Regions from separate parts of the Yersinia intermedia genome, predicted to be linked through region 2. Evidence: predicted binding sites of a transcription regulator. Region 2 holds the regulator's gene; each other region holds the start of a gene.

Region 1 (3,836 bases), 430 kb from region 2:
CAGAGCTATTTTGTTTTATCCGCCGGACCGAATTAACGATCACCTTTAGTTAATTCACGCTTCATATCAATGATCGTTTGATACTCACTGAGGGATGTTTCGCCAATATGCTGTTTGCCACCCATTGCTTTAATAAAGCAACCATGATCTTCTTTATCCAGTTTTTTAACCGCAGCCACTAATTGCGCTTTAAACTCAGGCGGTAATGCGCTGCGGACGAGAATCGGGCCATTGGGGATCAATGGCGACTGCCAGATGATACGGATCTGTTTCATTAAATCCGGGTGATCCATGCGAATCATGCGCGTAAATGCACCACTGGTGTAACCGGTGTTATAGTCACCTATCATTGAAGCCCAGGTGACTGCACCGGCAAATTGCCCATTAATAACGCCCAGAATATCTTGCTCATGACCACCAGAGAATGTCACGCTAGAGAAGAAGTTGTTATATTTGTTATCTGGTGTCCCACCAAGTTTCTGTTTAAAGCTTTGATTAGGGATCAGGAAACCGGAGGTGGAATCTGGGTCAGCAAAACCAAATGCTTTACCTTTCAAATCTTCAATTTTCTGATAAGGGCTATCAGCTTTTACAACAACAACAGAGTGATAACCGCGTGATTTGTCAGTATCATCGATAGCAATACCTACAATATCAACGGCTTTAGGATCTTTGATATAAACAGAGGCAAAAGAAGAAGGCGACATACTTAATACCAAATCAATCTTCCCACCCAATAAACCTTGTATTACGCCAGAATAATCGGAGGCATTATGTAGGTTTGTTTTTACATTTAACTCTTTATCTAAAAATTCTTTGACACACATATTATCGCCAATTTGTTGTGTCGCATTCTGCCCGCCAAGAATACCCAGATTAATTTCTTTTGGTGCATCCGCTGCTGTAGCATTAAAAACTATCAAACTTGCCACTAATGAGGTAAGACAAAATACTTTTTTCATTAAAATAACCTATTCGGATAAAGGGATAAGTGGGGATTAATGCAAAAGCTCGGTGGACTCGTCACTGTAAATATTTTGAATAATAGAATCATTCAGCATTGAGGGATGACCATCAAAGATAATCCGTCCATGGGCAATGCCAATCACTCGGGTACAATAGTCTTTCACTAAATCGACAGAATGTAAGTTCACGACTACCGCAATATCGTTTTCACTTATTTTCTGTAATGTATTCATAATGCGGGTGGTGTTTTTCGGATCCAAAGATGCGACGGGTTCATCAGCTAATAGTATTTTGGGGTTTTGCATCATGGCGCGGCAGATGGCCACCCGTTGCATTTGACCACCAGAGAGATTCTCGGCACGCTGCAACGCATGAGGTAACATATTAAGCCATTGTAATAGCTCAATTGCCCTGGCCCGGTCTTCATCAGCAAATATTTTGAAAAATGATTTAAACGTGGAGGTATAACTCAGGCGGCCTAATAAAACATTAGTTATCACATCAAGACGGGGTACCAAACAGAAATCTTGAAAAATCATGCCGCATTTTGCGCGCCATTTACGCATCTGCTTGGTTGTTAATGCCGTAATATTTTGCGTATCACCATTATCATGATAATTTATGATTTCACCGGCACTGCTGGGAATTGTGCCATTTAAAACATGTAATAATGTTGATTTACCGGCACCTGAGCGGCCAATAATTGCGACAAATTCACCAGCATGAAGCTCAAAATTTATATCATCCAAAACGCGGTGTTGAGATTTGTAAGCTTTAACTAATCCTTTAACGGCAAGTACCTTCTTACGCGGTTCTTGCACCGCAGCCGGATAGTCAGCCACAGTGAATTTACGTAATGCCTGGCCCATAACATGTCTCTCAGATTGCCTGTCGTCATGAGCTATTAACGGATAGTTCTATTGCATCTTGATGAAAGTTTTATGAGAGAAAGGTGACAAAAAATAGCCACCTTTCTTATATTTTACTCAATTACAGGATATTGATGAGTATCTAACTTCTTAATTTACGGTAGACAAATAGCACGACCAGTGAACCGACAACCGCCACGACAAAGCTACCAAAATTAAACCCATCAACTCTCCCCATACCAAAGAAGGTGCTAATATACCCTCCCACCAGGGCACCGACTACACCGAGAATAACGGTCATAATAAAGCCACCTCCATCCTCTCCGGGCATAATCCATTTAGCCAAAATACCGGCGATAAGACCAAAAATAATCCAAGATAGTATGCCCATAAACACCTCCGTAAAATTAATATTTGCTGCTAACTGGTTTGACTACCCACTGTTTTGATCCGCCTTTCAGCTTTGCGTTCAATCTTAAACACAGGTCTCAGGTAAACATAACGAGCTTAACCTGACAGTCTTAAAGCAGCTAACATCATTAAGTTAAGACCCGATTAACAAAATCTGCAAATCAGACCAGCTAAGTTCAACGCAGATCAAATAACCGGCTGTCGCGGCGAAAATATATGATTAACCCCTTGTTGTTTCAGTTTTTTCAACAAATCATATCCACCATTCGGCCCACTGTGGGCAAACTCTCGTTCACTCGTAAAGACAGGGCTGACCCAATACATATTAACCGGATCACCTTGTTGGTAAGGGAGCGTCAGATTATCTGCATCTGCATATAATGCTGATGATAAAATATAACCTTCATAACCCTGAGGGGCGACAGCCGATTCAAGTGTATGCCCTTCGCCAAGCCAAGTTATTTTACTCCAGGGAACATGAGCGAATCCCGCCAGTGCGCTGGCCATGTTGATAGCGTTGTCCTCATTAATATATTGGCTATCAATTGCAATCGCCATTTCCAGACGCCGGTATTGGGTCGCATCATCATTGAATAATATTTCAACCCACGGTTGAGGACGAATACTGACACCTAATGTCAGAAAATAATATATTCCTTCTTTCTCATGCTGGGAGATAGCCATTGGCGGCCATGTTCCCTGATCGATAGCATAATATTTCACCGATGGGCCAAAGTGCTGTTCATAACGCTGCATATAGTCAGCTTGCAAGGCAGGCCACGGATTCCCTTCTTCCTGTTGCCAGATCCGCCAAAATTGACGGGTATTTTGCGCACTGGCATATTGCGTATTAGTCGACGCTGATCCGAGGGGTAATGTCAGTGGATTATCTTTAATACAACTGGCGGAATAGCTAATGGAGTGATCAATATAGAGGCTCCAGCCAGGAATAATCGCCAGCAATTGCCCCTGATACCACAATGCTGCACCGTCGTCACTTTCAGACCAGACTATGGTAATAAACTGCGCATCCAATTCCGCCTCACCCGCCACATTACGGCAAAATTCTGCGGCTAATCGTGGGGCCAATCCTTGCTCAAGAGCGGAATTATCCGCCGATTGTGGCGCAGCAACCAGATTTCTCACCCAGCAGGCACGCACGGGGAAACGCTCCTCAAATGCCTCCTGCGGATAAATATAGAAGTAGACTACCCGATTATCCTGTTGCACCACGGCAACCAATGTCTGGTTTTCATTACTGACTTCGGCCAGCACCTCAGATTCTTTCATATCGCCTCAACTGTGTCGGCAAAGGGGGTCAGGCGAAACACACTGTATTGCCTGCCGTAAAATAAGCCTATTAGCGGGATACGGATAATCTCATGCTAATAACTTTAATGCTGATAATGTAAAACATGCCACGGTGTAGAACATGACATAGTGTAAAGCGTCTTATCCCTTTAAATCATCAGCAAAAGTCTCAAAAATACGCCGAAAACGATTATTATTTGAATCCTATTTTTTATAATCGATTCAATATGTTTCCATTGTGCGCCAACGTGATTATAGACGACCACCTGAATAACTATA
Region 2 (3,836 bases):
CCTGCCCCACAGCCGCCAGTGACAACGGCTTAACACCACTGTTACGAAAACCAATACTGGCATAACCAATGCCATTCAATGAGCCGGCCACCGCCTGTGCCACCGAGGCTGAACCTGGCAACTCATTGACATTATTTATAAAATCACCATCACACAACACCTTATGTTTAAAGTAACCATAGGTTCCTGAGGCTGAATTCCGGCTATAACGTTGTAGAGTGCGCGTTGCCCACTCCCCTTCCAACCCCAACTCACCAAAACGCTGAATCTGATGTAGCTCCCCACATCGGCGATTTTGCGAGAAAATAGCATCAAGCTGCGGCAAGGTCAGTTTATTCAGTGGGTTATCCTGGTGAACAAACACCACCAATGCATCGACAGCCACGGGGATTGCCAATGGCGGATAGCCATAACGCTGAATAAATGCGTTGATTTCGCCCGCTTTCATTGGCCGACTCATCGGGCCAAGTTGGGCGGCACCAGCAGCTAATGCCACAGGAGCAGTAGAGGAACCTGCTGCCTGAATTTGCAAATTAACCCCAGGATAATGATGATTAAAATCATCAGCCCACAAGGACATCAGATTGGCTAAGGTGTCAGAACCCACACTGGAAAGATTGCCTGATAAGGTATTGGGGACAGGTACGGAAGCCATTGGCAAAACGCCAGTTGGAGGTGAAAGTACCGCTTCAGACTGCGCTAAAACGGCATGGCTAAACCATAGCATGGCGTGCAACAGCACCAGTTTTGCCCATTTCATCAGCTTGGTATCCATGCAGTTTTTAGGATTTGACTGCATTCTCGGCTAAAACGGCGGGAACAATCAATCGATTCGGCAAGGTAAAGATAAATCGCGTTCCCAGACCTACCTCGCTCATGACATCTAAACGTGCATCGTGATGACTCAATGCATGTTTCACAATTGCCAGCCCTAGCCCACTGCCCCCCGTTTGCCGTGATCGGGCCTTATCCACCCGATAGAAACGCTCCGTTAACCGTGGAACATGTTCAGGGCCAATTCCCGGCCCATTGTCACTGACCTGAAATTGTGCGCCTTGCGCAGTTTGCTGCCAACACACCTCAATCTTGGTACCAGCAGGCGTGTGATTGACGGCGTTATAAACCAGATTTGATACCGCGCTGCGCAATTGGTCTTCGTTGCCAAATACCTTTAATTGGTCGTTAACCCGGAAGGTAATCTCATGTCGTCCGTTACTGAGCGCCTGAACTTCATGCTGTAACACTTTCAGCATCAATGGAATATCTACCCGCTCATTCATATCAACATTGGGTGCGGCTTCAATACGTGATAGCGTCAAAAGTTGTTTTACCAACCCATCCATTCGCTTCGTCTGCTCTTGCATGGTCCCCAATGCTTTATCCCGTAATGGCCCTGCCAGCTCTTGGTCATGCATCATTTCCAGATAACCTTGCAACACCGTCAATGGGGTACGCAATTCGTGACTGACGTTGGCAAAGAAATTACGCCTTGCACCTTCCAACTGGCGCATCTGAGTAACATCACGGGCCACCATCAGTAATTGCCCTTCGGAATAAGGCATCACACGGAACTCCACGTAATAACCATTATTCAGTTGCAGGGTCAACGGGCGGGAGAACTCTTGCTGTTGCAGATATTGACTGAATTCCGGGTAGCGCAATAAATTGAGGATATGCTGACCGTTATCCTCCGGCCAACGGAACCCCAGTAATTGTTGGGCTAAACCGTTACACCAGAAGATATTGCCATCAATTGTGGTGATAACAACTGCATCAGGTAATGATTCGGCACCACTGCGAAAACGTTTGATGAGCAGTGCCAGTTCGCGCCGACGCCGACGATTTCGCAACTGCATTTGGTACAAACCATAAAACAGCGGTTCCCAGCTCCAACGACCCGCAGGTGGCGTCATACTGCGGTCTAACCACAGCCAGTGAGATAGCTTAAGTTGATTATAGAAATTCCAAACCAGCGCCGCGACAGCAGAAACCAGCAATAACCACGGAAGATAGCCAATAAAGGCACCCAGCAATAATGCAGGCAGACAAAAAAGAGCCAGCTCAAGAGCCAGCGTTTTCCATGATAAGCGTTCTAACACAACGAATTCTCCGGCACTGAAAACTCAGTAGCGCGTTGAGAAACGGTATCCGGTTCCCCGGACAGTTTGTACCATTCTGTCATGACCATCAATTTCAAGCGCCTTACGTAGCCGACGAATGTGCACGTCAACCGTACGATCTTCTACATAAACGTTAGTGCCCCAGACATAATTAAGCAACTGTTCACGGCTGTAAACGCGTTCCGGGTGGGTCATAAAGAAGTGCAGTAACTTAAACTCGGTCGGCCCCATATCCAGCGCTTGCTCATTGGCCATAACACGATGCGAGGAAGGATCAAGGCTTAACCCTTGCATTTCAATAACTTCTTCAACTGCCATCGGCGATATCCGGCGCATCACGGCTTTAATACGCGCGACCAGCTCCTTCGGCGAAAACGGCTTGGTAATATAGTCATCTGCACCCACTTCCAAACCGCGAACCCTGTCTTCTTCTTCGCCACGGGCCGTTAACATCATTACCGGAATATCTCTGGTCAGCGCCTCACGCTTCATATGTTTAATGAACTGAATACCCGAGCCGCCAGGTAACATCCAGTCCAATAGCACTAAATCAGGGAAAGGCTCCGACAGACGAGTTACTGCGCTGTCATAATCTTCGGCTTCTAATGGTTGGTAACCATTCTGTTCCAACACAAAGCACACCATCTCACGGATTGGCGCTTCATCTTCCACCACCAGTATGCGTCTTGCCATCATCAACCCTGCCAGTATGTTAGTGGTCACTATTTGGTTTCGGGAGCCATTATGCGTCAGTTTTGTGACATTTTTATGAAAAACATCACGCTTCTTCAAGCAATAAGCATAGTGATAAATTTCATGATAATTGCAAAACACAGCAGCCAAGTTTGCGAGACGTCTCGGAAATTTTCCTCATACCTTTTTTTTAGCCGCGACATCCTACGGACAGCGTTTATAATCAGCGCCATTCTCTTTGACTGATTAACCTGCCGTGCGGGAGATTCATGCGCATTATTCATACCTCTGACTGGCATTTAGGCCAGCATTTCTTCACTAAAAGCCGCGCTGCCGAGCATCAGGCATTTCTGCACTGGCTCATTAATCAGATCGAAGAAAATCAGGTAGATGCGCTAATTGTAGCAGGTGATATCTTTGATACTGGATCGCCCCCCAGTTATGCCCGTGAACTGTATAACCGCTTCGTGGTAGAACTCCAACCTACAGGCTGTCAGTTAGTCGTGTTAGGGGGCAATCACGATTCAGTGTCAACACTGAATGAATCACGGGGTTTGCTCTCTTATCTCAATACCACTGTTATTTCGTGCGCCAGCAGCAATCTCGATCAACAAATCATTATTCTAAAAGACCGCCAACATCAACCTGGAGCACTACTGTGCGCGATCCCGTTTTTACGGCCAAGGGACTTAGTCACCAGCCAGGCGGGTGAATCCGGTGGGCAAAAACAACTGGCATTACAAGCCGCGATAGCAGGCCACTACCAGGCACTATATCAGCGAGCGGTTGAACTGCGTACCGAATTGGGTTTGCCGCTGCCCATTATTGCCACCGGGCACCTGACCACTGTTGGCGTCACCACGACAGACTCGGTTCGCGATATTTATATTGGTACACTGGATGCTTTCCCGGCACAGGCATTTCCACCCGCCGATTACATTGCTTTAGGCCATATTCATCGTGCCCAGCAGGTGGCTAAAACTGAGCATATTCGTTATAGCGGCTCCCCCATTGCCCTTAGTT
Region 3 (3,836 bases), 1.5 Mb from region 2:
ACGCTATTTGCCGTTACTGGCGCAGGCCGTTTGGGTGCAGACAGCGCTCCCAAACGGGCAAGCCAGGTAGCCAAGTAACCTTATTTATTCGCTTGTTCAAAGCGGCGCAGTAGCACATCACCGCGCTTAACGGCACCATCCAACGCAGCTTGAGGCGTTTTCTTACCGGTCCACACCCCTTCCAGCTCTTCATCTACCACGGTGCGAATCTGTGGCATGTTGCCCAAACGCAAACCTTTGGTGTATGGCAATGGCGGTTTGTTCAACATCTGGCGAGTCGCTACATCAGCACCTGGGTTCTTATCATAGAAACCTTGCTGTTTAGTCAGCTCATAGGCTGCCGTCGTAATTGGTAGGTAACCCGTCTTCTGATGCCATTCAGCAGCAATTTCCGGTTGAGCCAAGTATTGCAGGAATTCAGCTACACCTTTGTAAGTATCTTTATCTTTGCCATCCATCACCCAGAGACTAGCACCGCCGATAATGGCATTTTGTGGTGCATTTTTTTCGTCCGCATCGTAAGGCATCATGCCAACGCCATAGTTAAATTTGGCGTAATGGCGAATATCCGCAAGGGAACCTGAAGAAGCAGTGGTAATGGCACAATCACCGTTATAGAACTTGGCAGTGGACTCATCTTTGCGGCCAAAATAGGTGAAATCGCCTTTTTTATTCATATCTGCCAGCAACTGGATGTGCTTAACCTGTACTGGCTTATTGAATTCCAGTACCGCATCAGTGCCATCAAAGCCATTGTTACGGCTGGCAATAGGTTGACCGTGCCAGGCACTGAAGTTTTCAATTTGAATCCAACCCTGCCAGCCGCTGGCGTACCCACAGCTTGAACCCGCAGCACGCAGTTTTGCAGTATCCGCAGCCAGTTCCTGCCAGGTTTTTGGCGGCTGATCCGGGTTCAGCCCCGCTTTCTTAAAGGCATCTTTGTTGTAGTACAACACAGGAGTGGAACTGTTAAATGGTTGAGATAATAAGTGGCCGGTTTTGGCATCGGTGTAATAACCGGCTACTGTTGGTACAAACACGGACTCATCAAATTTGATATTGGCATCTTTAAATACTTGGAATACTGGCTTAATCGCCTTGCTGGCCATCATGGTGGCAGTACCCACTTCATATACCTGCAAAATCGCGGGGGCTTTACCGGAGCGGAATGCTGCAATCCCAGCCGCCAAGCTCTGCTCGTAGTTCCCTTTATAAACAGGCACGATTTTATAGTCGCTATGGGACTGGTTAAATCGGTCAGCTAATGAATTAACTTCTACACCTAACTCCCCTTCCATCGAATGCCAGAAAGGGATTTCAGTCACTGCCATCGCATTGGCGCTAAACGCCAATGTCAGCGCAATGCAAAGCGATGTTTTACGAATGGTTTTATTAAACATATCTGGCCCCTGAATAAATCTGTATGGCTCACATCAATGAATTACTGTGGACAAGTGAGCGAAATAAATCAGTTTTTGTTCGCAAGCAAACATGACACCGTTTCATGACAGAAATATAACTTTAACGTGACAGAAAAATGACATAAAAATTAACGCAAAACATCAGATAAATTAACAACCGAAATAACACCATCAACTAATAAAATAAAACTAATCATTAAATAAAAATTAATAAAACTATAATGCAACCTATAAATTAAAACAAAAAAACCATTAAATATAAATGCTGGAAATATAAACAAAGACATTCATAACATTATGAAATACAACAAGGCCACAATTATAAAATAGGACTAACTCTTACTTGAAAAAATACCATTTTAAATGTTAGTGTTCTTTTCGGCTTATGTGGAAGTGTATTAACATGATTTTAACGCCCTCATTATCATCACCATAAAAGCCACAAGCATCATTAATTCCTTTCCATTTGGATAAGGATTTTATATATAACGGACTATCAGGTATTTAATAATGAAAAAGACGCTACTTTCTATTGTTACCATGGCGATATTAACCACCAGTGTTAGCGCCAATGCGAATGTAATGACAAGTTTACAATCTGGTATAAATAATGCTCAAACTCAAGGTATTCAGAGCATGAATCAGTCTGATCAGAATGTATATTTCAAACCTGCATTAACGAAAGAAATCATGGTTGAATTAGAAGTACCTCAAATAGTTAAATTTTCCAAATCAAATGGTGACGAACTGAATTTAATTAAACTTAGCCTAGACTCCGCCATGAACTCATACAAGGCGACAGAGAACATCCGAGTAGAATCTAATGGCGACAGTAAAGTTCGTATTGGCCTTGGAAAACCATTTGATTTAGTGTCTAACAATGGTTCAAAAATACCATCTACCCCTGTCGTAACTATAGGTAATATGATGCTGAATGGCGCTGCTAATGTTGGGCTTGGTGGTGTCGCAGTGTTCCCCTTAACTAACTCAGTACTCGATACCACTCTAAATATTATCGTAAAAGGCAACGGACTTAAGTCTACCGAAGTATACACAGGCACACTTAATCTAGTTATTGAAACAGCAGCATAACTCAGTAAAAATATTATAATTTCCTTATTATTAACACATACAGTCAGGGGATAAACTCCTGGCTGCATGCTCCTTTGAACCAAAAATATAACGTAATGGTGTAACCAGAACCATTAACATAGAAATATATTATTCAAATGGAGACGGCATATCGCAATAGTAGTTAACAGTGGAATGGAATCCTATGACGAATAATCTAATAACTAATAAGGCCACTTTACTTGTTTTATTACTCACTACAATTATTTCAGCACAGGCAGAAGAGATAACGATCGAATACTTAGTACCTGCTGGTTTTTCTACGGTGAAAGAAGGTGAAGCGCTGCAATTACTGGGCATATTAGACGGTAAAACATTACCTCGCCCATTTTTTTTCTCGGAAAAAAAACAGCAGTTAAGTTTTGATCAACAACAATATCGCAATAACCACATTGATGAAAAATCAATTATTCTATTAGAAAATATTTTATCCCAAATCCCTTACTTGCAATGCAAGAATGGCTGCGATTATCTCTTATCTAACCATCGAGTCACCGTAGATAAGGTCAATAATGTTGTAACGATAACCGATAACAGCAACCGTTATTTGATGCCCGTCACCACGTGGGGCTTGGTCCATAATCAGGCCATTGACCTACGGATGACCGCAGAAAATTACCGCGCTATTTCAGGCCGTGGGCAAGGATATATCGGTCTACCTTTTCAATCTTTTGGCTTTGCCAATTGGTTTTATAACACCACCCGTTCAAAGAACAGCTATCACTCCACACACCAGTCTCAATATCAGCAACAAACTCAAATGGGTATCGATAGTTGGTACTTGCAAAAGAACTTCCAAGCGCTCTACCTACGGGCCGGTAGACAAAATAATCTGGATAACAGCGCTGGCAGCATTCATACCCTGATTAATCCTGCTTTAAACCAATTCGTGACGCTGGGTAGCCAAAGTTATTTGGTTATTAGTAAGCCCTCCGCAGGCAGCTTAGTACTATATGCTACCAGCGATGGCGATTTTGAAATCTATCGCGATAGCCAACTTATCCGCCGAATCCCTGCTCAACTAGGCCGTAATGAAATTGATTACAACCAACTTCCCGGCGGCTACTACAACGTGGAGATCCGGTTAGTCAATCGTACTGGGAAAGTCGTCAGCCAGGAAAACCAAACCATCAGTAATATTAGCACTCAAACCAATAATGGCTGGTTCCTAACCATGGGTAAAGGAATGGTGCGTAGCCATAGCTCTCCCCACCTGATGCAGTTTGGTCGCAGTATGAACCTGCAAAGCGTGCAAGCGAATATCACGCTGCTCAAAGATAACGC
Region 4 (3,836 bases), 1.2 Mb from region 2:
ACCACGATGGAAGGCGCTGATAGCAAAATATCATTTATAAAGCGGGTAATTTCCGCCAACCAGGATTTACGGCCATATTCAGCCAGGTAAATCCCCGCCATGATACCCAGTGGGGTGCCAATGACAGTGGCCCACAAAATCAATAAACCACTGCCGGCAATGGCGTTAGCCAAACCACCACCCGCAGTATTGGGTGGCGGTGTCATCTCGGTAAACAGCGCCAAAGACATACCATCGATACCTTTGGTCACGGTGGAGAACAAAATCCACACCAACCAAAATAAACCAAACGCCATGGTAGCCATTGAAAGCAGTAAGGCTATACGGTTCTTTTGGCGACGCCAGGCCTGCTTTTTACGGCGAGTTTCCAGCAGCGTCGCATCACTTTGCATATCCATCGTCGCCATCTTAGCGCCCCTCTTTCTTAGCCAGACGCAAAATCATTAACTTAGATAAAGCCAGCACGATAAAGGTAATCACGAACAATATCAGACCCAACTCCATCAACGCTGCGGTATGTAAACCGGATTCAGCTTCAGCAAACTCATTCGCTAACGCGGAGGTGATACTGTTCCCCGGCATGAAGAGTGAGAAACTGTCGAGTTGGTAGGTGTTACCGATAATAAAGGTGACAGCCATGGTTTCACCCAAAGCGCGCCCCAGGCCTAGCATCACACCGCCGATCACACCGTTTTTGGTGTAAGGCAACACAATGCGCCAGATAACCTCCCAGGTGGTACAGCCAATGCCATAAGCTGACTCTTTCATCATCACCGGGGTTTGTTCAAACACATCGCGCATAACCGCTGCAATGTAAGGAATAATCATGATGGCCAGGATGACACCTGCAGCCAGAATACCAATACCGAATGCCGGGCCTGAGAACAACACCCCCACAATCGGGATACCAGACATCACATTGCCGACGGGTTCTTGGAAATAGCGGGCAAATAAGGGAGCGAAAACAAACAAACCCCACATCCCGTAAACAATACTGGGGATAGCCGCTAATAGTTCGATAGCCACACCCAGTGGGCGTTTTAGCCAGTTAGGGGCCAGCTCAGTCAGGAACAGGGCAATACCAAAACTGACGGGGACCGCAATAAGTAAGGCGATAACAGAGGTGACAACCGTACCGTAAATCGGCACTAATGCACCAAACTGCTCAGCCGGGGCATCCCATTCTTTGGTCCACAGAAAAGCCCAACCAAATTTTTGAATACTTGGCCAGGAAGCAACAATCAATGAAATGATAATGCCGCCCAGCAGAAATAGCGTAATCAGCGCAGCCAGTTTAACCAGCGCGCTGAAAATGATGTCACCGTATTTGCTCGGTGCTTTGGTAGTCGGCTTGTAATCAGCCATAGACTCTCTTCTCATCCTTCCCGTCATACTTCAAGTTGCATATGCGTTGGCTGCTTTCGTTACTCGGCCCGTCCCATGGGCTTCGCCTCTGCGAGGCCACCTGGGGATTATGAGCCTCATCAGAGGCTCACCCTACAGACCAGCGCAGGAGCTGTTCAAAATGGTTTACAACCAATTTGTTGCTCAATTGCCGCCTTCCTGCAACTCGAATTATTTAGGATATAACCTTATAAATAACCGATTACAGGAAAAACTAACTTCAATCAGAAGATTGGCTTACCGCTGCTGTCTTTTACATTGGTTTTCCAGGCCGCACGAACCTGTTCAACCACTTCTTTTGGTAATGTGGCGTAATCCAGTGCATTAGCTTGTTCAGCACCGTTTTTGTATGCCCAATCAAAGAACTTCAATACTTCAGTGCCCTTAGCCGCATTTTTCTGCTCTTTGTGCACCAAAATGAAAGTCGTTGAGGTAATTGGCCAAACCTCACCACCTTTCTGGTTGGTTAAATCTTGAGCGAAGGTTTTGCTCCAGTCTACACCTTTGGCCGCAGCGCTAAAACTTTGCTCTGTTGGGCTGACCGGTTTGCCATCGGCTGAAACCAGTTTGGTGTAAGCCAGGTTATTCTGTTTAGCGTAAGCGTATTCCACATAACCAATGGCACCTGGCAAGCGCTGAACAAATGCCGCAATACCGTCGTTACCTTTACCACCTAAACCAGTCGGCCAGTTAACCGTTGAGCCGGCACCCACTTTCTCTTTCCACTGCGCGTTCACTTTAGCTAAATAGCTGGTGAAAACGAATGAAGTGCCAGAACCATCAGCACGGCGCACCACTGCAATATTTTGGTCCGGTAATTTAACGCCCGGATTCAATTTAACAATCGCCGGGTCATTCCACTTTTTCACATTACCCAGATAAATATCACCCAGTGTTTTACCGTCTAAGGTCAGTTCACCAGATTTGATACCAGGGATATTAACGGCCAGCACCACACCGCCAATCACTGTTGGGAATTGGAATAAACCTTCAGCAGCCAGTTTATCGTCCGCTAAAGGCGCATCAGAAGCACCGAAATCAACAGTATTAGCAATGATTTGTTTCACGCCGCCTGAAGAACCGATCCCTTGATAGTTAACTTTGTTACCTGTTTCTTTCTGATAAGAATCTGCCCACTTGGCATACACCGGCGCGGGGAATGTCGCACCTGCACCTGTCAGGCTTGCAGCAGCGAACGCGGACACAGTGGTCATAGATAAAGTCGCTGCCACAATGCTGGCTACGGTGGTACGCATCAGTTTCATAATCCCTCCTAATGGGATATTAGAATTAACTCTATACCAAAGAACTTGGTATTGCAGGATGAGCCGACTAACGAACCAAGCTGACAACGCTGCAACTTCAAGTACAAAGTGTATAAATTGTTTCATCAGATTAAGTATGGTGCAGGAGGGAAAATAGGACAGTTTAATGACAGAAAAATGTACGTAATATTACAGTTATATGACAAGCCAACAGAGTTAAAACAAAATCATTATTTATCATTATATTAGCGTGATTTTTTATCTTTTTATTCGTGAGAATTTCAGTTGTGACCGTGATTGACCACTATTCAAAGTCTGAAAGCCAACCGGGGGCCGGCGGAGATATTTCTCACGCGCATAGCCACCTTAGCCAAATCGTACATCGCAAGCCATGTCGTCATAGCAAAGCAACCAACATCGAATTTATGTAAAAGAAAAGCGCATAATAAAGCTCGATTCTTAGACACCATTATCGCAGTCAGCGGTTTATTTGGTCGTTAACACAGCCATTTTTGTGATTTTAACCACAAAATACGCAGAAATCGTTTCTGATAAAATAACGTCGTTTTTATCACGTTTAATCCATTATATTAATGAATAAATTCAATTGAATGATGCTGTATTTATTCTCAGCGCTGGGGATATTCAACAAGTTGGATGAGTAAACGTAAGATAACGGAAATAAGGAGAGGAAACTCAATAAAAATACGAATATAAAGCCTATTTTTCATTCTCATCACCATCCTACGGTGCACACTTTTCCAGACGGCCCCCTCTATTATTTATTTCCCCCAGTGGTTTTTTTTTGCATTGCTGCTAACATTATTTTCTAAGGTTATGATGCTAAGTAACTCTGTATTAATTTATTCTATTGAACACCTTCACCATTTTAATAAATTCTCAATATTACACACAAAAAAGTTATAGTCTCAGGGGAAAATATCTCTTTCTTAACAACGGACTGGCTCTTTCCGGGCCAGACTCGCGGACAGGATGAGTAACAAGCGCGGCTACCTACTAAAACTGGAAGAATGCGAAAGATAGAAAATATAAATTTTCAGTCAATGCTTTTGATTTACTAAGCCAATTCCTTGTTTTATTACGCTGAATAGTTGTCTCTATATTCTATAAAACGCCCCATGCTTTAGAAAATTTTCGTATAGATAA

The links. Region 2 encodes PhoB, which activates phosphate uptake and scavenging genes when phosphate is short. Its sites were predicted from a motif close to CTGTCATAAAACTGNCNNAT; they were not measured.
Region 1: phnC (phosphonate ABC transporter ATP-binding protein) is a predicted target of PhoB. The motif match lies at 1,895-1,914, and genes of this name have one in related genera.
Region 3: ugpB (sn-glycerol-3-phosphate ABC transporter substrate-binding protein UgpB) is a predicted target of PhoB. The motif match lies at 1,492-1,511, and genes of this name have one in related genera.
Region 4: pstS (phosphate ABC transporter substrate-binding protein PstS) is a predicted target of PhoB. The motif match lies at 2,823-2,842, and genes of this name have one in related genera.

The regions. Positions count from the first base shown of each region.
Region 1 is NZ_LR134116.1:3,085,888-3,089,723, forward strand. It holds gene phnD (phosphonate ABC transporter substrate-binding protein) at 33-962, opposite strand; gene phnC (phosphonate ABC transporter ATP-binding protein) at 999-1,835, opposite strand; gene EL015_RS14115 (GlsB/YeaQ/YmgE family stress response membrane protein) at 1,978-2,226, opposite strand; gene EL015_RS14120 (suppressor of fused domain protein) at 2,433-3,536, opposite strand.
Region 2 is NZ_LR134116.1:3,512,226-3,516,061, forward strand. It holds gene EL015_RS16190 (PstS family phosphate ABC transporter substrate-binding protein) at 1-760, opposite strand, end outside; gene phoR (phosphate regulon sensor histidine kinase PhoR) at 783-2,099, opposite strand; gene phoB (phosphate response regulator transcription factor PhoB) at 2,124-2,813, opposite strand; gene sbcD (exonuclease subunit SbcD) at 3,083-3,836, shown strand, end outside.
Region 3 is NZ_LR134116.1:264,023-267,858, reverse strand. It holds gene ugpB (sn-glycerol-3-phosphate ABC transporter substrate-binding protein UgpB) at 81-1,400, opposite strand; gene EL015_RS01255 (CS1 type fimbrial major subunit) at 1,932-2,513, shown strand; gene EL015_RS01250 (TcfC E-set like domain-containing protein) at 2,698-3,836, shown strand, end outside.
Region 4 is NZ_LR134116.1:4,694,079-4,697,914, forward strand. It holds gene pstA (phosphate ABC transporter permease PstA) at 1-407, opposite strand, end outside; gene pstC (phosphate ABC transporter permease PstC) at 409-1,365, opposite strand; gene pstS (phosphate ABC transporter substrate-binding protein PstS) at 1,629-2,669, opposite strand.